Regions from separate parts of the Desulfovectis peckii genome, predicted to be linked through region 2. Evidence: riboswitches for the same ligand, from Rfam matches in the RefSeq annotation. Region 2 holds a riboswitch; the other holds the start of a gene.
What was found. Region 2 has a riboswitch for glycine ahead of gcvT (glycine cleavage system aminomethyltransferase GcvT). Riboswitches for the same ligand answer to the same signal wherever they lie in the genome.
Positions count from the first base shown of each region.

Region 1: another riboswitch for glycine. It lies ahead of ACZ5NG_RS06570 (alanine/glycine:cation symporter family protein); the one in region 2 lies ahead of gcvT (glycine cleavage system aminomethyltransferase GcvT).

Region 1 is NZ_AP042409.1:1,316,816-1,328,202, reverse strand. It holds gene ACZ5NG_RS06595 (M18 family aminopeptidase) at 1-1,036, shown strand, start outside; gene brnQ (branched-chain amino acid transport system II carrier protein) at 1,262-2,581, shown strand; gene ACZ5NG_RS06585 (hypothetical protein) at 2,694-2,852, shown strand; gene ACZ5NG_RS06580 (uracil-DNA glycosylase) at 2,863-3,027, opposite strand; gene ACZ5NG_RS06575 (glycosyl hydrolase family 18 protein) at 3,119-4,261, shown strand; glycine riboswitch at 4,537-4,638, shown strand; gene ACZ5NG_RS06570 (alanine/glycine:cation symporter family protein) at 4,756-6,147, shown strand; gene ACZ5NG_RS06565 (NAD(P)/FAD-dependent oxidoreductase) at 6,354-7,793, shown strand; gene ACZ5NG_RS06560 (AzlC family ABC transporter permease) at 7,872-8,636, shown strand; gene ACZ5NG_RS06555 (AzlD domain-containing protein) at 8,629-8,931, shown strand; gene ACZ5NG_RS06550 (small, acid-soluble spore protein, alpha/beta type) at 9,131-9,298, shown strand; gene ACZ5NG_RS06545 (nuclear transport factor 2 family protein) at 9,347-9,925, opposite strand; gene ACZ5NG_RS06540 (YifB family Mg chelatase-like AAA ATPase) at 9,947-11,387, opposite strand, start outside.
Region 2 is NZ_AP042409.1:1,831,181-1,842,567, reverse strand. It holds gene ileS (isoleucine--tRNA ligase) at 1-1,886, shown strand, start outside; gene ACZ5NG_RS09110 (hypothetical protein) at 2,045-2,341, shown strand; gene ACZ5NG_RS09105 (small, acid-soluble spore protein, alpha/beta type) at 2,338-2,553, opposite strand; glycine riboswitch at 2,739-2,844, shown strand; glycine riboswitch at 2,848-2,922, shown strand; gene gcvT (glycine cleavage system aminomethyltransferase GcvT) at 3,055-4,149, shown strand; gene gcvH (glycine cleavage system protein GcvH) at 4,184-4,573, shown strand; gene gcvPA (aminomethyl-transferring glycine dehydrogenase subunit GcvPA) at 4,573-5,916, shown strand; gene gcvPB (aminomethyl-transferring glycine dehydrogenase subunit GcvPB) at 5,913-7,376, shown strand; gene ACZ5NG_RS09080 (alpha/beta fold hydrolase) at 7,838-8,695, opposite strand; gene ACZ5NG_RS09075 (cation diffusion facilitator family transporter) at 8,860-9,816, shown strand; gene ACZ5NG_RS09070 (SLC13 family permease) at 10,172-11,387, shown strand, end outside.

The DNA of each region.
Region 1 (11,387 bases), 510 kb from region 2:
GGAAATGTCGGCGGACGGTTACTTAAAACTCAATACCGAAATCTATGGCGGCCCGATTATTAACACTTGGTTAGATCGTCCGCTGTCCCTGGCCGGGCGGATTACCGTGCGCAGTAATAATCCGCTGTGGCCGGAAAGCAAGCTGGTAAACATCAAGGGTCCGCTGCTGGTTATTCCCAATTTAGCCGTTCATTTAAATCGCAGTGTTAACGACGGGATAAAATTAAACGCGCAAAAAGACACCCTGCCGATAATCAGGCTAATTAATGATCAACTTACGCCGCAAAACTACTTGTTAAAACTGTTAGCCAGGGAAGCAGACCTACCGGAAGAGGATATTTTGGATTTTGACCTGTTTTTATACGAACATCAAAAGGGAAGTATCATTGGCAGTGATCAGCAGCTGATATCCGCTTCCCGCATTGACGACTTGGCTATGGTGCATGCAGGGCTCAAAGCATTGTGCGGCGCCAAGCCCAAGTCCGGGGTCAATGTGTTGGCCTGCTTTGACAATGAAGAAGTTGGCAGCAGTAGCAAGCAGGGAGCGGATTCGCCGCTGCTGGCTACAGTGTTGGAGAGAATTGTATTAGCCGAGAACAAAAATAAAATTGTGCTATCCAGTAAGCACCGGGAAGATTATTTTCGCGCGGTGGCCAACTCATTTTTCATTTCAGCGGATATGGCTCATGCGGTACACCCCAACAGTCCGGAAAGGCATGACCCGGTAAACAAACCCCGGATCAACTGCGGACCGGTGATAAAAATCAATGCCAATCAAAGGTATACGTCAGACAGTGATTCAACGGCGGTGTTTGCTTCTATCTGCCGGGAAAACAACATTCCTTATCAAACCTTTGTTAACCGTTCGGATTTACGAGGCGGTTCTACTATTGGGCCAATTACAGCCAGGCATTTAAACATCCGTTCCGTAGATATCGGCAACCCCATGCTGGCGATGCACTCAATAAGAGAATTGGCCGGTGTAAAAGATCATCTTTATGTTTATCAAGCTTTTGTAGCTTTTTACAGCATGTAAAACTAAACGAGCGAACAAAATTAAGCTTCTGCCGTCGGCATGAAGCTTAATTTATTTTTTGTACAAATCACAATCAAGTTGTGTAAAAATATAGACAATTTGAAAAGTAATATAAATAATTGACACTCGGTGTAAATTAGTTTAGGATATAGGTTATTGTACTGCCGAGATGTTTGATACTCACCCTGGACAAGCTTTATTTTTGCAGCATGGAGGAGGGTTTTCATGAAGTTAAGTAACAGAGAGATATTTGTTACCGGTTTGGCCTTATTGGCTATGTTTTTCGGTGCCGGCAACCTGATCTTCCCGCCAATGTTAGGTAAACTGGCCGGGGAAGATCTTTGGCTGGCTGTTTTTGGTTTTATAGTTACCGGTGTAGGGTTGCCCTTGTTAGGGGTTACGGCAGTGGCTATGGCAGGCGGTGACTTGGAAAAGCTGGGCAGCAGAGTAAACCCCTTGTTCGGTAAAATTATTACTACCGTGGTGGTACTTTGTATCGGCCCGCTGTTGGCCATTCCGCGTACTTGCGCTACCACTTATGAAGTAGGGGTGGCACCCTTTTTAGGTGACTTAAGCCCCGGCATGTCGTCTCTGGCTTTAGCAATAACCACGGTGATATTTTTTGGTATTGTTTTAGCGTTTGTTTTACGTCCCAGTCAAATTATTCATAATTTGGGGAAAATACTTACCCCGTTTTTACTATTATTTCTCGGTATTATTATTTTTAAAGGCATTGTTAGCCCGGGTGCAGGCATCGGTGCAGCAAATTATAGCACACCCTTTATTCAAGGCTTTTTAGAAGGTTACAATACGATGGATGCGTTAGCGGCGACAATTTTCGGTTTGGTTATTGTCAACTCGGTTAGAAACAAGGGTGTTACCGATAATAACGAAATCGCCAAAATAACCATCATAGCCGGAATTGTTGCTGCAGTTGGTTTAGGTTCGGTGTATATCGGTCTGGCCTATATTGGGGCTACTACCGGTACATTGTATGCCGGTGATAACCAAGGGGAATTGCTTTCCTTCATGTCTGAATACTTACTTGGTTCTTTTGGTAAAGTTGCCATTGCTATAGGCATGGCTTTGGCCTGTTTAACAACGGCCATTGGCCTGGTTGCCAGCTGCGGCAGTTTCTTTAGCAGGTTAACCAATAATCGTGTGAGCTACAATACGATTTGTATAATTGCTACTTTAGTTAGTGCACTTCTGGCAAACATGGGTTTAGCCACTATTTTGGAAGTGTCGGTTCCGCTGTTGGTAACAGTATACCCCATCGTTATTGCTTTAGTATTGCTGGGCATTATACACAACCTATTTAAAGGTAAAAAGATCGTCTATGTAACTACCGTCGGCATTACTACAATATTAGCATTAGTAAACTTGGCGGCATCAATCGGCCAACGACTCGGCATTCAGCTTGGGCTGGATAAGCTCTTAGTTTACTTGCCCATGCACGATCAGGGGTTGGGCTGGGTAGTGCCCGCTTTGATTGTGTTTGTTGTTGGCACCTTGTATAGCGCGGTATCCCAGACACAGCACTGATATCTTTGTTGCCGGGCCCTGTGGAATAAAAAGCACAGGGCCTTTTCTTTGTGCAGACAGGTTTTCATAGATATTATGCTTTTCGGTTATCCTATTTGCGGGAGGCGATTTGATGAGCAAAAGGAAACCTGTTAAGCGCGCAAATGACGAAAAAATAAGTTCTTATGATCCGCCGACCTTTAAAGTTAAGGGGCTGACGGAACAAAACCTTGCCCCTGAACAGGGTAGCGGCAGCTACATGAGTACAGACAAAAGTTTGAAAAAAGATTAAATAATAACCGTTATTTCGGCTGATAACAGGCACAGCCCTTACCTGTCGTTCTGAGCACAACCACGGACGGCAGGTATTTTGTTTTGATACCGTAAGCCTTGCAGCCGTTGGGAAAACGCTTGTCCCAGGTGATATAGAAATAGCGGCATTTGCGGCAAACAACTCTTTCCTGCATGTAAGCTTTTCTCCTTTCCTAGCCAATTACCGAAAGCAATACACCTTGATATGAATATAATACAGTATTTAAAAGAGAAAGGGGGAGGGCATTGCTGATACATGTGGTGCAACCGGGGGAGACAGTACAGATGATTGCCAACAGATATCAAGTTAACATGCAAAGAATTATTGATATAAATGCAATCTATGAATTGCCCCATCTTATTTCCGGCATGGCTTTGATTATTCCCGGTGATGCTGGCAATCAATTGCGGGCGATAGAAGTTAATGCCTGGATGGAACCAAGTTATTATCAACAAAACCCAAGATTAATTGATGAAGCCGCACCGTCCTTAACCTATATCAGCCCCTTTAGTTATCAAGTTAATGCGGACGGCAGCTTACAGCCTTTAGATGATTTAGCGGTAATAGAGGCAGCGAGAGAGTATAATGTAGCAGGTTTAATGGTGTTAACGAACTTAGGGGAAGGGAACTTTGATCCCCAAATAGCTCATGCTATTTTGTCAGATGAAAACATTCAAGACCTTTTAATTGGCAACATCCTGCAGGTTTTGAAGGCAAAGGGTTATTACGGAGTAAATTTTGACCTTGAAAGAATTCCGCCCGAAGACAGGCAATTATACAATGATTTTGTAGCTAAAGCCTATGCCCTTTTACATTCTGAAAATTATGTGCTATCAACAGATTTAGCTCCCAAACCCTATGACATAACCACCGGAGAATGGCATGGGGCCCACGACTATGCCGCTCAAGGCAGGATTAATGACTTTGTTGTGTTGATGACCTATGATTGGGGATATGCCGGAGGCCCACCCATGGCCGTTGCCCCGATTAATGAAGTAAGAGAAGTGCTTGATTATGCAGTTTCAGTCATTCCACCGGAAAAAGTAATGTTTGGCATACCGCTGTATGGTTATGACTGGACACTGCCTTATGCACCGGGCGGCGAATGGGCGGTTAGAGTTACTCCGATAAGTGCGTTGCAGTTAGCCGCTCAATATGGGGCCACCGTTCAATACGATGAAGAGGCACAAGCGCCGTACTTTTATTATACAGATGAAAAGGGAAGCAGCCATGTTGTTTGGTTTGAAGACGCTCGCAGCATTCAAGCCAAACTGGAACTAATTAACGAATATCAATTAAGAGGGGTAAGCTATTGGCAGCTGGATAACAGTTTTCCGCAAAATTGGTATATATTAAACCATATGTTTTCAATTATTAAGAGAATATAAGCAGTTACGGTTATTTAAAATATATTGCCGTGCTCTCCTTGGCTTTGAGGGGAGCATATTTGGTATCCGCAGATACAAAAAGGGACTTATAGACTTATAAAAGTCAGAATATTAGAATATTACTTCTAACTGTTGCTATTTCCAAGAGTTAGAATTATAATATCCTACGTAACAACCGCATATGGACACTGAATGATGCCTGTGGGAGAGCGGCCGAAAGGCCCACCGAAGGAGCTAAACTCTCAGGTGCTTTGTTAAAAAGCGGAACCACCGGCGGACAGGACTCTGGAGAGACCCTTACATAATAAGGGCGCCGAAGGGGCAAAACAGTCTGTACAGCTGTTCAATCTCTCAGGCAAAAGGACAGAGGAGGCTATACAATTAGTTAGTAAATTTAATGCTGACTAATTGCTTCTTTGCCTGTTGCTTTCAAGAGTCAAATCATTTCTGATTTGGCTTTTTTATTTTTTAACAACAAAGTAGGAGATGAGGCAATGAACATTATGGATTTGTTACAAACTATCGACGCTTATATCTGGGGGCCGCCGCTTTTAATTCTTTTGGTGGGGACAGGGATTGTACTTACATTTAGGCTTAAACTGCTGCAGGTAAGTAAACTGCCGCTGGCATTAAAACTTATTGTCACTGCTAAAAATGACGGTTCCGGCGATATAAAAAGCATCGGTGCCCTTTGTACCGCCTTGGCGGCTACCGTCGGTACCGGCAACATTGTCGGGGTGGCTACCGCTATTTATGCCGGCGGCCCGGGGGCCCTTTTTTGGATGTGGCTGGCAGCCTTCTTTGGCATGGCTACCAAATATGCCGAAGGACTGTTGGCTGTTAAATATCGCACGGTAGATGACAACGGGCAAATTTCCGGTGGGCCGATGTACTATATTGAAAAAGGTTTGGGCCCTAAATTCCGCCCATTGGCGATAATGTTTGCCATAAGCGGTATTTTAGTTGCCTTTTTTGGCATCGGCACCTTTCCCCAGGTAAACGCCATCGTATCATCGGCAGAAAACTCCATGGGCATTCCCGTTTATCTTACTGCCGCTGTAATTACCTTGTTGGTAGCCTTGGTAACCATTGGCGGTATTAAGAGAATCGCTAATGTTACCACTAAGGTTGTGCCTTTTATGGCTGTTTTTTATGTTGTTGTCTGCCTGGCAGTTTTAATAATGCACATAGAACAATTGCCGGCGGCAGTTAAACTGGTAATCAACGGTGCCTTTACCGGTACTGCCGCAACCGGCGGCTTTTTAGGAGCAACCGTAATGATGGCTATTCAGTTCGGTATTGCCCGGGGCGTCTTTTCTAACGAATCCGGTCTGGGCAGTGCCCCGATTGCGGCGGCGGCGGCAAAAACCAAATGGCCGGCAGAACAAGGTTTAATTTCCATGACCGGTACTTTTATTGATACAATTATTATTTGTACCATGACCGGCTTGACGTTGGTAGTTACCGGCGTGTGGTGCGGTACAGCCGAAGGTGCGGCGATGACCCAATTGGCCTTTGCCTCCGGGTTCCCGGCGTTTGGACCCCACCTTTTAACGATCGCTATTGCCTTTTTTGCTTTTACTACCATCTTGGGGTGGAATTACTACGGCGAGCGCTGCTGTGAGTATTTGTTCGGGGTAAAAGCAATTATGCCTTACCGCATTATCTTTATAGTTTTAGTGGGCTTGGGCGCTTTTCTTAAACTGGATATGATTTGGATAATTGCCGATATAGTGAACGGGTTAATGGCCATCCCCAACTTAATTGCCTTACTGGGCTTAAGTGGCGTGGTAGTGGCGGAAACAAACCGCTACCTGAAACATCTTCAAGAAGAACAATCTAATGTCAAGGCAAAAACTGAATTAAAGACAGCCAAATCAAATTAATAAATAAGGGTGTGCTTTATCACACCTTTATTTAATTTGCCTTGGCAATTCTATTTAGTGGGTATATAATTCTAATTATGTTGATGGGGATCGGTTTTTAAATTTTTTCCTTTTCTTACAATAAATAAGTTTGCTATATAATTTTAGTTGGTATATAATGTAACTTTGGGATGTTAAAAGACTAATATAAGCTTGGAGTGAAAGCAATGAGCAAAGGGTATGACGTAATTATTGTAGGGGCCGGGCCAGCGGGTATTTTCGCTTGTTATGAACTTTCCTTGAAAGCGCCTTCTTTAAAGGTATTGTTGATTGATAAGGGTAGGGACATATACAAGCGCAGCTGTCCGATGTTGGAAAAAAAACTGGAAAAGTGTCCGCCGGCTAATGAGAAAAAAGATTACGCCGGCTGTATTCCGGCATGTTCAATTACCAACGGTTTTGGTGGTGCCGGGGCATACTCGGACGGGAAATTTAACATCACTACTGAATTTGGCGGCTGGATGACCGACTATCTGCCTCCTTCTGAAGTTTTGAAATTAATTAACTATGTAGATGAAATTAACTTAAAGCACGGTGCGCCGTCAGAAATTACCGATCCTACTTCGCCGGCGGTTAAAGCCATCGAGAAAAGAGGACTGGCAGTGGGTCTTAAGCTGCTTAGGGCCAGGGTCCGTCACCTGGGTACCGAGCGCAACATAAAAATTTTAATTGACATTTACGAGTACTTAAAAGATAAAATTGACATGATTTTTGAAACTGAAGTAGCAGATATTACGGTAAAAAAAGACGGGAGCGGCAAGTTAGCCGTTAGCGGTATTGTCACTAAAGATGAGCAATACTTTGAAGCTAAAAAAGTAGTGATTGTGCCGGGCAGAGACGGCTCTAAATGGCTGGAAGAAGTATTGGCCAAGCACAATTTAGAGATGACCAACAACCAGGTTGATGTGGGTGTGCGTGTAGAAACACTGGACACCATTATGGAAGAGATAAATGAACATCTATACGAAGGCAAGTTTATTTATCGCACCTCAGTAGGCACAACAGTAAGGACATTTTGCAGTAACCCTTCCGGCTATGTGGTAATTGAAAATCACAGCGGTGTGATGCTGGCTAACGGACATGCTTACCAAGATAAAAAACTGGGCAGTGGGAACACTAACTTTGCCATATTGGTTTCGCACAAGTTTTCGCAACCTTTTAACAAGCCAAATGAATATGCGCGGGCAATTTCTAAATTAGCAAACGACTTATCTAACGGCAGTGTTTTGCTGCAAAGGTACGGTGACATTTTAAAAGGCAGAAGATCAACTGAAAAGAGAATTAAGGTTGGTTTTGTTGAGCCGACGCTGAAAGAAGCGGTGCCGGGTAACTTGGCTCTGGCCTTACCCTACAGTACCATGAAAAGTATTTGCGAAATGATTGAAGCCCTTGATCATGTTACACCGGGACTGGCTTGTGAGCATACCCTGCTTTACGGTGTGGAGGCCAAGTTTTACTCCAGCCGGCCGAAATTAAATGATAAATTTGAAACGGAAATTAGCGGCTTATATGCCGGCGGTGACGGGGCAGGTGTAACCAGAGGCTTGGCCCAAGCAAGTGCCTGTGGTGTTTGGATAGCAAGAGATATTGCGGCAAAATTGGCTTAAATAGAGTGCAACATTGTACAGGGCCGGTTAACTTGATATTTACCGGCCCTGTATAAGTTTTCCAGCAGGAGGCAAAAAATGGTGCAACCGGTGACAAAACATTCAACCGAAGTTAAAAATAACATGCAAGCTACAGAAAAACTAACGGCAGTTGACGGCATTAAAGCCGCCGTTCCCATCGCCATTGGCTTTATCCCGATTGCCTTGGCTTATGGAATTTTAGCTAAAGCATCAGATGTGCCCAATATAATCTGTGCATTGATGTCACTGTTGGTTTATGCCGGTGCCAGCCAGTTTATGGCCGTTAACCTAATGTCTTTAGGAGTTATGGGCGGAGAAATTGTCATGACTACCTTTATTCTTAATTTGCGGCATTTGTTGATGTCTGCCTCATTGGCGCAACGCATTGAAAAAAATGTATCTGCCAAGATGCGTTCACTCATTGCCTTTGGCGTTACTGATGAAACTTTTTCTGTAGCCTCTTTTCGTCAAGAGAAAACTTTAAGTCCGGCCTTTTTGTTAGGTTTAAATTTTACCGCCTTTGCCGCCTGGAATATCGGAACATGGCTGGGGATATTTCTCGCCTCCGGACTTCCGGAATCCGTTAAAGCCTGCATGGGCATTGCCCTTTACGCCATGTTTATCGGGTTGTTAATTCCTTCGCTAAAAACTTCCAAACCCTTTTTAATTGTGGCCATAATTGCCGCAGCTACTCACGCCCTGCTTAACTGGCTGCCGCTGTTTGCCGCTTTGTCTACCGGGTGGACGGTGATTATTTCCACCTTAATTGCCGCAGCCCTTGGTGCAGCTCTGTTCCCCAAGGAGGGTGCAAACAATGGATAAACTTTTGTTGATCGTCATTGGCATGGCGGCAGTGACTTACATTCCCAGAATGCTGCCGCTGGTAGCTTTAGACACTACTAAACTGCCACCTGCATTGAAAACTTTTTTACAGTTTATTCCCTGTGCGGCAATCAGTGCCTTGCTCTTTCCCGGCATTTTACAATCTACCGGCAACATACATTCTGCTATTTCCGGCAGCATTGTAGCTTTAATTTTGGCTTATTTTGGCTTAAACGTAATTATTGTCATCTTTGGCGGTATCGCCGGCGTGTTTTTGTGGAATTTATTGATGTAATTAATTAATGAACTTAAATAAACCAATGCTTTGTTGAAAATAATATAAAAAATTAATACTTTTATAATGCTATTTCTTAGTACTATTAATAAATTTCATCTGCATTTGCAGCTACTAAATATACTAGCTGAACTTACTTGTTATATTAAATTTACTGCTGCAGAAACTAACGATAACAACCAAAAAGGAGGTAGTTTCTGTGGCCAGGGACAAAGTAATGAGTTGGAAACTGAAACACTACGCTGCCAGACAGCAGGGTGTGGAAGGCTTAATTGAAGGAGAGCACAGCGACTACGGAAACTTAACTTCTCGCCAGTGCGGCAACTTTGTGAAAATTGCTATTGAAAAGGCCAATGAAATGTTTTAGTGTAAGGTGATGAAAACCTCTTGGTCGGTTGTAAGAGGCCAAGAGGTTTTAGTATTTATTTTCGGTTTCTAAAATTTCAAAAGCTTTTAGGGCATTCCCGGTAATGGCACGGTAAAGCTCATCATTGGCTTGGGAAATCTTCCAGCCGCCTTTGGTTTTAACCAGATTTATATTGGTTTGGGTGGTTGTCATTGGTGCATTGTCATCGGATATGCTGTTGATCAGGTACTTATCTACGAGTTTATCTATCTCTTCCGGAGAGGTTTCAGCGGAAAAAACCGTGGCAAATGCTAAAGGTATCATTTCGTTTACGGTACTTGCTGTTATTCCCATCATGTCCGGTGCGGTAATATCAGCTTTAACGGTTGCTTTGTCGCTGTTAATGCTCGTTTCCGTTATTTTATATTCAATTTTTGCCAGAATTAATTTGGCTATTTCTTTATCTGGCAAAGCCCCTTCGATATCAGTGTTTACTACATATTTTTTAGCTTTGCTCAAGTCAGACTCCTTAAGCGCATTTAAAAAATTCCCGGTCACGGTTTCCGGGGAAGAGCTGTCGGCACAAGCAGTTGTTAAAAACAACAAAATGCACATGGCTGCCGCCAAAAGATTTTTAGTTTTTAACATCTTGCTTCCTCCTTAATATGACTAAATAAATTTATTTTCCCAACTGCGGTACTGCAATGCCTCTGCCATGTGCTGTTCTAAGATGAGCTCGCTGCCGGCCAAATCGGCAACGGTGCGGGCCAGCTTTAGTATTTTATCGTGACTGCGGGCAGATAAATTTAAACTCTTAAAGGCGGCACGCAGCAGACTTTTGGCCTCGCGGGAAGGGACACAGTATTTTCTGATCATTGAAGGGGGCATTTGGGCGTTGCAGGTAACTTTGGACTGCATGCCGTTAAAACGCATCCGTTGAATGCTGCGGGCTTTTTCCACCCGGGCCTTTATCTCTGCCGACGGTTCAGCCGGTGTCGGGTCTTGTAAATCGCTGAATTGCACGCGCAAAACTTCAATGTGCATATCGATGCGATCTAGCAGCGGGCCGGACAGGCGGCGCAAATAGCGTTGAATTTGCGGCGGCGTGCAGGTGCATTCTTTAAGGGGATCGCCAAAGTAGCCGCAGGGACAGGGGTTGGCGCTGGCGACCAGCATAATGTTAGCCGGATAGGTAAGGGATGAATGTACCCGGGTAACGGAAACTATGCCGTCTTCCAGCGGCTGGCGCAGTGATTCCAGCACATCTTTGCGGAATTCTAAAATTTCATCGAGAAAAAGCACCCCATGGTGGGCAAGGCTCACTTCACCCGGCTTAGGAATGCGCCCGCCCCCCACCAAACTGGCGCTTGACGCCGAGTGGTGCGGGCAGCGAAAGGGCCGCTCTGTTACCAATGCCTGGTTGGGCTTTAGCTGCCCGGCCAGGCTGTATATTTGGGTGACCTCAACGGCTTCATCTAAAGTCATGTCCGGCAGAATGGTGGGTAATCGCCGTGCCAGCATTGTTTTACCGGAACCGGGTGGGCCGACCATTAAAATGTTATGACCGCCGGCAGCGGCTACTTCCAAGGCCCGCTTTACGGCAAGCTGTCCTTTAACGTCGGCAAAATCCACCAGGTGAGAAGAAGTGTTTTTTAGCAATTGCTGCATGTCCACCGTGTAGGGGGTAAGCTGTTCTTCTCCTTTTAATGCGGCTACTAAGCCTGCCAAGCTGCCGGCCGGATAAACATCAATTCCCTGTACCAGCGCCGCTTCGGCACAGTTTTCCGCCGGCACTATCATACTGCGGTAACCCTTTTGCCGTACCGTTAAAGCTGCCGGCAGCAAGCCGTGAACATGGCGAATGGCCCCGTCTAAGGAAAGTTCGCCGATATAGATGTGCTCTAAACAATTAACCGGGTCTATTTGCTCGGATGCGGCTAATATGCCAATGGCAATGGGCAAATCATATATCGGGCCCTCTTTGCGAATGTCCGCCGGGGCCAGATTGACGGTAATGCGTTTTACCGGAAACTCAAAACCGGAATTTTTAATGGCTGCCCGCACCCTCTCTTTAGATTCTCTCACGGCAGTATCCGGAAGACCGACTAAG
Region 2 (11,387 bases):
ACCCCTTTCTCGATCGCGACTCACTGCTGATCTTGGGAGAACATGTTACCACTGATGCCGGTACCGGCTGTGTTCACACCGCTCCCGGACACGGGGTAGAAGACTTTGAAGTTGGCAAACAGTACAATCTGCCGGTGATTGCTCCGGTGAACAATCGCGGTGTTTTCACTGAAGAGGCAGGTATCTTTGCCGGCCGGAAAATTTGGGATGCCAATCAGCCGATAATAGATGAAATAAAAGCACAAGGTTTAATGGTGCATGTGGACAAAATTAAGCACTCTTACCCCCACTGCTGGCGCTGCAAACAGCCGATTTTTTACCGGGCCACTGAGCAGTGGTTTGCATCGGTGGAAGGCTTTCGTCAGCAAGCACTGGATGCCATCCGCAACAAAATCAAATTCATTCCCTCTTGGGGTGAAGAGCGCATTTATAATATGATTGAAGGCCGCAGCGACTGGTGCATTTCCCGGCAGCGTACCTGGGGCGTGCCGATTCCTATTTTTTACTGTGAGGACTGCGGCAAGGAAGTGATTAATGAAGAAACCATTACCCATTTAGAAAAGATATTTGCCGAACATGGTTCTGATGCTTGGTTTGCCATGGATGTTAAAGATTTGCTGCCGGAAGGAATTACCTGCAGTGAATGCGGCGGCAGCAAATTCAAGAAAGAAAAAGATATCATGGACGTTTGGTTTGATTCCGGCAGCAGCCACGTCGGTGTTCTCATGCAACCGGAACTATGGCCGGAGTTGCGCTGGCCGGCTGACCTTTACTTAGAAGGCAGTGACCAGCACCGCGGTTGGTTTAACTCGTCTTTATCCACATCAGTGGCTGTTTTCGGTGAGCCGCCGTACAAAGCGGTATTGACCCACGGCTTTACCGTTGATGAAAAAGGGCGTAAAATGTCCAAATCATTGGGCAACGTAGTAGATCCGTTAAAAATTATTGACCAAATGGGTGCGGATATATTGCGATTGTGGGTGTCTTCGGCAGATTACCGCAGTGATCTGGTAGTATCACATAATATTTTAAAACAAATGTCCGAAGCCTATCGTAAAATACGCAATACCGCCCGCTTTTTACTGGGCAATTTAAACGATTTTGATCCGACAGCAGACAGCCTGCCCTATCAAGAATTAAATGAACTTGACCGTTGGGCGCTGCTGCGGCTGCATAGATTGATTGAAAAAGCAATCAAAGCTTATGATAATTATGAATTCCATGTGGTATATCATGCCGTTCATAATTTCTGCGTGCTGGATATGAGCAATCGGTATTTGGATATTATTAAAGACCGCTTATATACCATGCCGGCTAAATCCAAAGAACGCCGCGGGGCACAAACGGTACTGTATCAAGTTTTAGATGCCTTAGTGCGCTTACTGACACCGATTTTGGCTTACACTACCGAAGAAATTTGGCGTTACATGCCTAAACCGGAGGGCAGCCCGATCAGTGTGCAGCTGCTGGATATGCCCCAGGTAAATGAAGAATATTTAGATGCCGATTTGGAACAAAAATGGGATCGCTTAATGCAGATCCGGTCCGAAGTATTGAAGAGCCTGGAAAATGCCCGCCAAGAGAAATTTATCGGCAATTCATTAGAAGCAGCGGTGCACGTTTATGCGGATGACGAGTTGTATCAGTTCTTAAAACCGATGGAAGAAGAACTGGCTGTGTTATTCATTACCTCACAGGCCCATTTGCATCAGGGGTTGCCCGCTGATGTCAAAGCCAGTGAAACCGTTCCTGCCCTGGCTGTTAAGGTAGAAAAGGCAGCCGGTGAAAAGTGTGAACGCTGCTGGATGTACCATGAAGAAGTAGGTCAAAATACAGAACACCCGGCGCTGTGTCCGCGCTGTGCATCGGTAATACAAAACCAATAGGCTAATAAACTTAAAAGCATATAGGCGGAGCAAACCATAGTTTGCCCCGCCTTTTTATGTCAGGCGAAGGGATAATTTTTCCATTAATTAATATGCGATTTACAATTAGTTAGTTGTTTTTAATTAGATAATTATGTTAAGATTATTGCAACGTGGGGGTGGTTAAAATACTGAAATGTACCGTTTATCCGAAGAAAGTTATGCAAATGAGTACTGAACAACTGCAAAATTTAATGGTGTCATTGTTGTATCATGTTGATCGCGCTTTTACATATAATACCAGTCCGGTAGAACTGACTAACCGAATATTAAGCGAACTTTTAGAGGCCGACCTGATAGATATAACAGGGACCGGCTGCGAGGGCTGTAGTTCCTGCGGTTCTCCGGTACAAACCAAAGAAACGAAGAAAAAACCGGGGAAAGTAATACAATTTCCAAATATCCAAAAAGATTAACTTTTTTTTGAAGGGTTTTTAGCTTTATAATCGGTAATTAAGCCTTTTCTAATTCGCTGCGTGATAATACCGCCGATGCGCCCGGCTTCTTTGGCATTTAACGCACCCCAACCGTAGGTGCGTATTTTTTCACCTAAGCCCAGTTCTTCGGCAATTTCCATTCTTAGCAGGTCTTCTTTGGTGGGTTCCTTAACTTTTTTAGCTCGTTTCATTTTCACTCATCTCCGCAGATAGTATTAATCATATCGTAAAGTTAGTATAGGCCGCTTGATAATAAAATATGAGCCGTAATAAAATACCGTTTGGCAATAAAAAATGCTTAGATTTTTATTAATTTTAAGCAGGAGAAAATCTACTGACAGCGAATAATGCCTTAAAAAGAAAATATGTTTTGCGGATGAAAGTGGCAGGAGAGCACCGGTATTGCCGGGCGCCGAAGGAGCAAGGTTATTCGCTGCTGGACGATGACCGAAACTCTCAGGCCAACAAACTGTCACCGGACGTAGCTCTGGAGAGTTCCAACTGGACACCAAAGGGGAAACCTCGAGCCGAGGAAAATCTCTCAGGTAAACCGGACAGAGTAATCAGCATATTGATTTACTCTGTCTTTTTTTGTGCATTAGGTTATAATAATATTGAACCAAGGAAAATAATACAAGACAGAGTTTTCAAAATCTAACCATAATTCAAAAAACGCAAACGGAGGTAATATCATGGCTGAATTAAAGCGGACTCCGCTTTACGCTGTTCATGTTGAATTAGGGGCTAAAATGGTTGAATTTGGTGGCTGGGAAATGCCGGTACAGTATCAGGGCATTATTAAAGAACACCAGGCCGTAAGAAATGCCGCCGGGCTATTTGATGTTTCCCACATGGGAGAAATATTGGTGGAAGGCCCCGGGGCACTAGGTTTTTTGCAGCACTTAGTTACCAACGATGTCAGCAAGCTGGAAATCGGACGGGCGATGTATACGCTGATGGTTAAGGAAGACGGCGGGATTATTGATGATTTCTTAATTTATTACTTGGGAAACAATCGTTATTTACTGGTGGTCAACGCTGCTAATAAAGATAAAGATTTCGCTTGGATTAAACAGCACCTAACCGCTCCGGATGTAGGAGTGGCGGATAAATCCGATGAATACGCGCAGTTGGCTTTGCAGGGGCCGGTGGCGCAAAAAGTACTGCAAAGCTTAACCAGCCTGGATTTGGCTACCATTAAATTTTACCGTTTTGCTATCGGTTCAGTGGCCGAAGTACCCTGCCTGGTTTCCCGCACCGGTTATACCGGGGAAGACGGTTTTGAACTGTACTGCGAACCGGAGAACGTAGTAAAATTATGGCATGCCATCTTAAAAGCAGGGGAATCAGAAGGTGTGGTGCCTGCCGGGTTAGGAGCGCGAGATACTTTAAGGTTTGAAGCGGCATTGGGTCTTTACGGCCATGAAATGACAGAGAGCATTAACCCACTGATGGCCGGTTTAGGCTGGGCAGTAAAGTTTGATAAAGGAGATTTTATCGGCAGAGATGCCTTGATTAAAATTAAGGAGCAGGGTGTCAGCCATAAACTGGTAGGCCTGAAAATGATCGAAAGGGGAGTGCCGCGGACCGGCTATAAATTGCAAGTCAATGGTGAGGAAATCGGCTGGATTACCTCGGGCAACTTTGCTCCCACATTAAATGCAAATTTGGCGTTAGCTTATGTAAAACCGGAGTATGCAGCAGTAGATACGGAACTGGATGTCATCATTCGCAATAAACCGGTAAAAGCTAAAGTAGTCCCTAAACCTTTTTACAAAAGAAAATAATATAACATAACAATAATAATGAGGAGGTTATTTTATGAGTAATGTACCAAGTGATTTAAAGTACAGTAAGGAACACGAATGGGTACGGATTGACGGCAACCGTGTTACCATTGGCATTACCGATTATGCTCAAGATTCTTTAGGCGATATTGTCTTTGTAGAGCTGCCCGCTGTAGGCGACACTTTAGAAAAAGATGATACCTTTGGAGTTGTGGAATCGGTAAAAGCCGCATCTGACATTTTTACCCCGCTAAGCGGCAAAGTAGTGGAAGTAAATGAGGCTTTGGAAGAAGCTCCGGAAACAATTAATAACGACCCTTATGGTGAGGGTTGGATTGTTGTGTTGGAGCTTTCCGATCCGTCAGAATTAGACGACTTGCTTTCCGCTGAAGAGTATCAAGCTTTCTTAGAGGAGAATGCCTAATGAAATTTTATCCTCATACTGATGAAGAGCGCGGCCAAATGTTGGCCGCTCTAAAACTTAATTCGCTGGACGAGCTTTTTAGTGACATTCCGGAAAAAGTAAAACTAAACAAACCCTTAAATTTGCCCAAGGCTCATTCTGAATTAGAACTGACCCGTCATTTGGGCGCTTTGGCCAAGAAAAATAAAACCGTTGAGGATTACACTATATTTTTAGGGGCCGGGGCCTATGATCACTATATCCCCAGTGCGGTGAAACACATTTTGTCCAGAACAGAATACTACACTGCTTATACCCCTTATCAGCCGGAAATCAGTCAGGCAGTGCTGCAGTCAATTTTTGAATATCAAACGATGATTTGCGAATTAACCGGCATGGATGTATCCAATGCGTCAATGTATGACGGGGCATCAGCAATGGCGGAAGCAGCTTTAATGGCTTCCGCTGCCACCCGGCGGAATAAAGTACTGGTGTCGCGGGCGGCACACCCGGCCTACCGCGAAGTACTGCAGACTTACGCCGAGGGGCAGGAGCTGCAGGTAGAAGAAATTGCGCTCAACGAAGGACGCACCGATCTGGAAAAGCTGGAAAAACAGCTTGACAAAGATGTTGCGGCGGTGATTATTCCTTATCCCAACTTTTTTGGCGTCGTTGAAGATTTAACCCAAGCAGCTGAGTTGGCCCACAAAAACAAGTCTCTTTTGATAGCGGTTTGTGATCCCGTTGCCTTAGGGGTGTTGAAAACACCGGGCAGCTGTGGGGCGGATATTGTTGTCGGTGACGGCCAAGGCCTGGGCATACCCTTGTCATTCGGCGGTCCTTATTTGGGGTATCTAGCCTGCACCGATAAATTAATGCGCCGCATGCCCGGCCGGATAGTCGGTCAAACTAAGGACGGGCAGGGCCGCCGGGGCTTTGTACTTACCCTGCAGACCAGAGAGCAGCACATTCGCCGGGAAAAAGCCACTTCCAACATCTGCTCCAATCAGGCACTGTGTGCTTTGGCCGCCACTGTGCACTTAAGCTTATTAGGTAAAAAAGGCCTTAGACAGGTAGCTGAGCAGTGTTTGCAAAAAGCACACTACGCCTGCCAGCAAATTACTTCATTGCTTGGCTTTGAGGTTGCTTGGAATGCGCCGTTCTTTAAGGAATTTGTGGTTAAAGTGCCGCAACCGCCGGCAGAAATTAACGCTCGCCTACTGGATGCCGGCATTATCGGCGGTTGGGATTTAGGACAGGCTTATCCCGAGCTGCAAAACCACATGCTCTTTTGTGTTACAGAGAAACGAACCAAAGAGGAAATTGACAAACTGGTTGCGGTACTGGGAGGTGATGCCAGATGACGGAAAAACTAATTTTTGAACTTTCCCAACCCGGACGGGAAGGAGTGCAGCTGCCGGATAACGATGTGCCGGAAAAACCGCTGGAAGAGTTACTGGGGGAAAACAATTTGCGTACAGATGAACCGCAGCTGCCGGAAGTAAGTGAATTGGATGCCGTACGCCACTTTACCAGGCTTTCCCGTCTCAACTACGGGGTAGACGTTGGCTTTTATCCCCTAGGTTCATGCACCATGAAATACAACCCCAAAATTTGTGAAGACATGGCTAACCTGCCCGGTTTTACGCAGCTGCACCCCTATCAGCCGGAAGAAACGGTACAGGGTGCCTTGGAATTGATGTATAACACGCAGCAGTATTTGTGTGAACTGACCGGGATGGATGCTATGTCACTGCAGCCGGCTGCCGGTGCACACGGCGAACTTACCGGCATACTGATTGTAAAAGCTTACCTAAAGCATAAAGGAGAAAGCCGCAGCAAAGTAATTGTGCCGGACAGCGCTCACGGTACCAACCCGGCAACTGCCGCTTTGGCCGGCTTTAAAGTGGTAACCGTTAAATCTGATGAGCGGGGCAATGTTGACCTGGATGAGCTGCGCAAAGTAGTAGATGAAGACACCGCTGCTTTGATGCTTACCAACCCCAGCACATTGGGCTTATTTGAAGAAAACATTGTAGAAATCGCAGACATCATTCACCAAGCCGGGGGCTTGCTATATTATGACGGAGCCAATATGAATGCCATTATGGGCATTGCCCGCCCCGGTGACATGGGTTTTGATATTGTGCACCTCAATCTGCATAAAACCTTTGCCACCCCACACGGCGGCGGCGGCCCGGGAAGCGGCCCGGTAGGTGTGAAGGCAGAACTGGCGCCGTTTTTACCCAAACCGATAATTGTTAAAGAAAACGATCAATACCGTTTAGACTACAATCGTCCATTGTCTATCGGCAAAATACATGGCTTTTACGGCAACTTCGGCGTGGTAATCAAGGCTTATACCTACCTTTTGTCACAAGGTGCCGAGGGGCTGAAAGCAGTCAGCCAGCATGCGGTATTAAATGCCAACTACTTGATGCATTTGCTGAGCGACAAATTGAGAATTCCGGTGAAGCGCACCTGCATGCATGAGTTTGTCTGCCAGCCGCCGAAGAATTTTAAAGAACTTGGCGTCACCACCTTAGATATTGCTAAGCGCATGCTGGATTACGGTTACCATCCGCCGACGATCTACTTCCCACTGATATTTGAGGAAGTAATGATGATGGAACCGACGGAAACCGAAAGCAAGGAAACAATTGATGCGTTTGCGGAAAGCGTGATAAAAATAATCGAAGAAGGGGAAACTAATCCGGAACTGCTTAAGTCGGCTCCGCACACCACACCGATAGGCCGCTTGGATGAAGTAACCGCCGCCCGTAAGCCGGTATTAAAGTATCAAAGCAAATATTATCGGCCTTAAAATTGCTGCATGCAAAGGCTAAAGTACTGCGAACTAAAGGTTTGTTGTGCTTTAGCCTTTTTTGTGTAGTTAAAGGAACGTTCGCTTAAGGGCCGCCAAGGCCATTTACACTACGCAAACACGCCGGCACATAAAAATGAACGAGCTCCGCCGCCTCCGGGCGGGCGGCCGTGTACTTTCATCCTTAATTTTTTAATCAGAAGAAAGTGAACTCGGAGCAAAGCTCCTCAAACAGTCCTCGGCGCTAATCCTCCGTTAGCAATGCTCTTTGAATTAGCCGGCTAATCGTTTGCTTCGGTAAATGCCTTGGCGTCAAAAGAAATGTTGCATCTGTATGAACGCGCAGACATGAAGAAGCTTTCCCTTAAATGTGGACAGTAAAATCAATAAAATGGTAGGGGCCGGCTTCTATGCCGGCCCGATATAAGGAATGTTACAATTGCGAGAACGCGCTTCCTTTATCAAGACAAAAACCTATCCACCACCCGCACAAACTCTTCCGGCCTTTCTTTTTGTGCCCAGTGTTTACACCCTTCCATAAGATAAAGCTGCGAACCTTTTATCTTCCGGTGTGCTTTTTTGGCATATTTAACAGGAACGGCGGGATCATTTGTCCCATGGACGATGAGTGTGGGTGCTTTAATTTCCGATAACCTTACCGCCAGATCCGTCCTCAAGCCCGTTCGGGTAATCTCACTTCTCTGGAAAGAGATAAATGCTTTGCCGGCATGGGGATCTTTTAGCGCATCCAGTATTTCCTCTACCAGTTCGTCTGAAAGATTATCGCTACTGCCAAACAAGCTGTACAGCAAGATCCACTTTACAAGCCTTCTGCTCTTTGCCGCCAACCTATAAGACAGTTCGTTAAACGGTGATTGGGTATACCAGTAGGACAAAAGATGGTAAGGCAGTTTGGAATAAAGTCCCCATGATCCTACAATTACCAATTTATCTACCCGCCAGGGTTCTTTCAATGTAAAGGCAAGAGAAATGCCGCCACCGAGAGAAAGCCCAATCAGATTTACTTGTTTTAGATTTAAGGCGTTAACCAATTGATCTAAAAAACTTACATAAAATGAAAGCGAGTATTCCACGTCATCCGGCTTATCACTTTTGCCATATCCAGGAAGATCAGGGGCAAATACACGATGTTTTTTTGACAGTGGCCAAATAATTTCCCGCCAGGATATGTCGGCTGAATCTACACCGGCACCGTGCAAAAGAATGATCGGAGAGCCGGATTGACCTGCAGTATAGCAATTGACATTGATGCCCCTAAGGTTAAACTTCACACTCTTTACTTGTTTACTAATCATCATAGGCTTTCCTTTTTAATATTTTTTTTTGTATTTTTATCGTAAATTAAAATCATTATCAATCACATTTTGAAATTTATTCTAAATGTTTTTACAAAGGTGTTGAGTTTAAGTGTAATTTTATATATATTATATAAGAATTATTTTGACAAACAGGAAGTGTAATCATGGATGAAAAGATAAAAGTGGCCCGCCTGTCGATTATCTCAAATACCTTTTTAACCACCGGCAAATTGACGGTGGGCATATTTATGGGCTCAGTAAGTATCATATCAGAGGCTATTCATTCCGGTTTGGACTTGTTGGCAGCGATCATTGCCTTTTTATCCGTGCGTCAGTCGGCTAAGCCGGCTGATGAATTGCATAAATACGGTCACGGCAAGTTTGAAAATTTAGCCGCCATATTAGAGGCACTGCTGATTATTGCCGCGGCGGCAGGAATTTTGTGGCACGCTATACAGAAAATTTTGCAAGGTTCCGGTGAAATTGTGGCCTTAGAGCTGGGGCTTTTAATTATGGGTATTTCATGCGCGGTAAACTGGATAATATCCAGTAAATTAATGAAGGTGGGCAAAAAGACGGATTCGCCGGCTTTGGTGGCAGATGCCTGGCACCTGCGCACCGATGTATATACTTCACTGGGTGTTTTTGTTGGCATTATTTTGATTATGATTACCGGTAAGCCGATTATTGACCCCGTTATCGCTATTTTTGTCGCGCTGTTAATATTAAAGGCGGCCTTTGATTTAATGCGTGAATCCATTAACAGCATATTGGATGCAAAACTGCCTAAAGAAGAGGAGGAAGTAATTAAAGCGGTACTGGATAGCTATAACCGGCAAATAGTGCAGTATCACAACCTGCGCACCCGCAAGGCGGGGCCGCAGCGTCATGTTGATTTACATCTGGTTGTCCCCCGCTGTCAAAATGTGGTCAGTGCCCACCGGCTATGTGATGACATTGAAAATGATTTAATGCAAAAGCTGCCGCAAAGTGAGATTCTCATTCACAGTGAACCGTGTCAGCCGCCGCAGGACTGTGAAGGATGCCAAGCGGCTTGTGATTGTGAGCAAAAGAACGCGCCCTGTACCCCCCGGTCTGCACACAATGGCAAGCAAGATTGAGTGTAATACAGTGTATTTTTATCAAAAAGGCTTTAAAAATAAGCACCGCAAGCGCTGCGGTGAAATTTTTTTTGTCTTTGCAGTGACAAAAGTGTTGTCAAAACAGGATATTAATAATATAATCAAAAGAAAATTAGTTACTTTTTACACAAGCACGTTTATAATAAACTGCTTATTAAGGAGGGATGCCTGGAAAACTAAACCATTGTAATGTAAGCACATTTTATTTTATAATATTACCGGCTTTTCGGAAAAAAGTATTATTTTTAAGCAAAAATAAAATATGACAGCACCTTGTTTAAGTGACAGGCTTTACTTAAGCTCTACAGTTAGTTAATTAAAAGAGGTGATTGGGATGTCAGTTGACACCGCAAAAGCAACGTCCGCTGCCAAGACGATAGAAGTGCAAAAGCCTTCTTTCGATTGGAAACGGGTGTCGGCAATATTTGCCGGGATAGCAGCATTTGCTCTTTTCTATTTTTTACCTGAATTAACACCGGCAGTGGATCCCGCCGGGGAAGTCTTTCCACTTTCCCGAGAAGGCCAACTGGCCATTGGATTGTTTTTACTGGCAGGTATTTGGTGGGTTTTTGAGGTAATACCAATCGGTGTGACCAGTCTTTTAATCGCAGTGATTCAAGTGGCATTTGTCATTCGACCCGCCGATCAGGCATTTGGTAATATGGCGGATTCTTCGGTATTTTTCATTATGGGTTCACTGTTTTTAGGTCTTGCTTTTACCAAGGTGGGTTTAACCAACCGTTTGGCATTTAAAATGCTTACTATAGTAGGCGAGGATACCAGAAAGATTCTGCTGGGCGTCTTTTTGGTAACGGTCGGACTTACCTTACTGATGGCGCATACAGCTGTGGCGGCAACCATGTTTCCGCTGATGATGGTCATTTTAAAAATGTACGATGAAGACGAAAAGCCGAGTAAATTTGGTAAAGCAATGTTCATCGGTATGGCTTATGTTGCCGGTGCCGGTAGTATGATTACCATGCTTGGTGCGGCCCGTACCGCAGTAGCCGCCGGTTTCTTCCAAGAGTTTACCGGTAATTATGTGTCCTTTGCTGAAGTAACAAAAATGATGGGGCCTTTTGGTATCGTAATGACTTTTGTTACCTGGTTCTTATTAGCTTATGTATTCTACAGACCGGAGAAGAAAAATATACCCGGATTGAAAGAGAAGGCCCAAGAGATCTATGCCGAAATGGGACCGCTTACTAAGAAGGAAGTCTTTGTCGCCGTTTTAGCCTTAACGGTAGTTGCTATTTTGGCTTTGCAAAGTTTTGTACCGGCTTTGGCCGCCATGGGGCGGGCAGTGCCCATTTTAATTGCAGTAGGTATTATGTTCATTACCGGAATATTTAACAAAGAAGACTTAGAAAAGAATATCTCTTGGAACATCATCCTGTTATTCGGCGGTGCCATGAGTATCGGTTTGTGCCTCTGGGAAACCGGAGCTGCTCAGTGGATGGCGGTACACTGGTTGGGAATGTTCCAAGAATCTCACTGGTTAGTATTTGTACTGGCAATTGCTTTCCTAATTATCATTTTAACCAACTTTA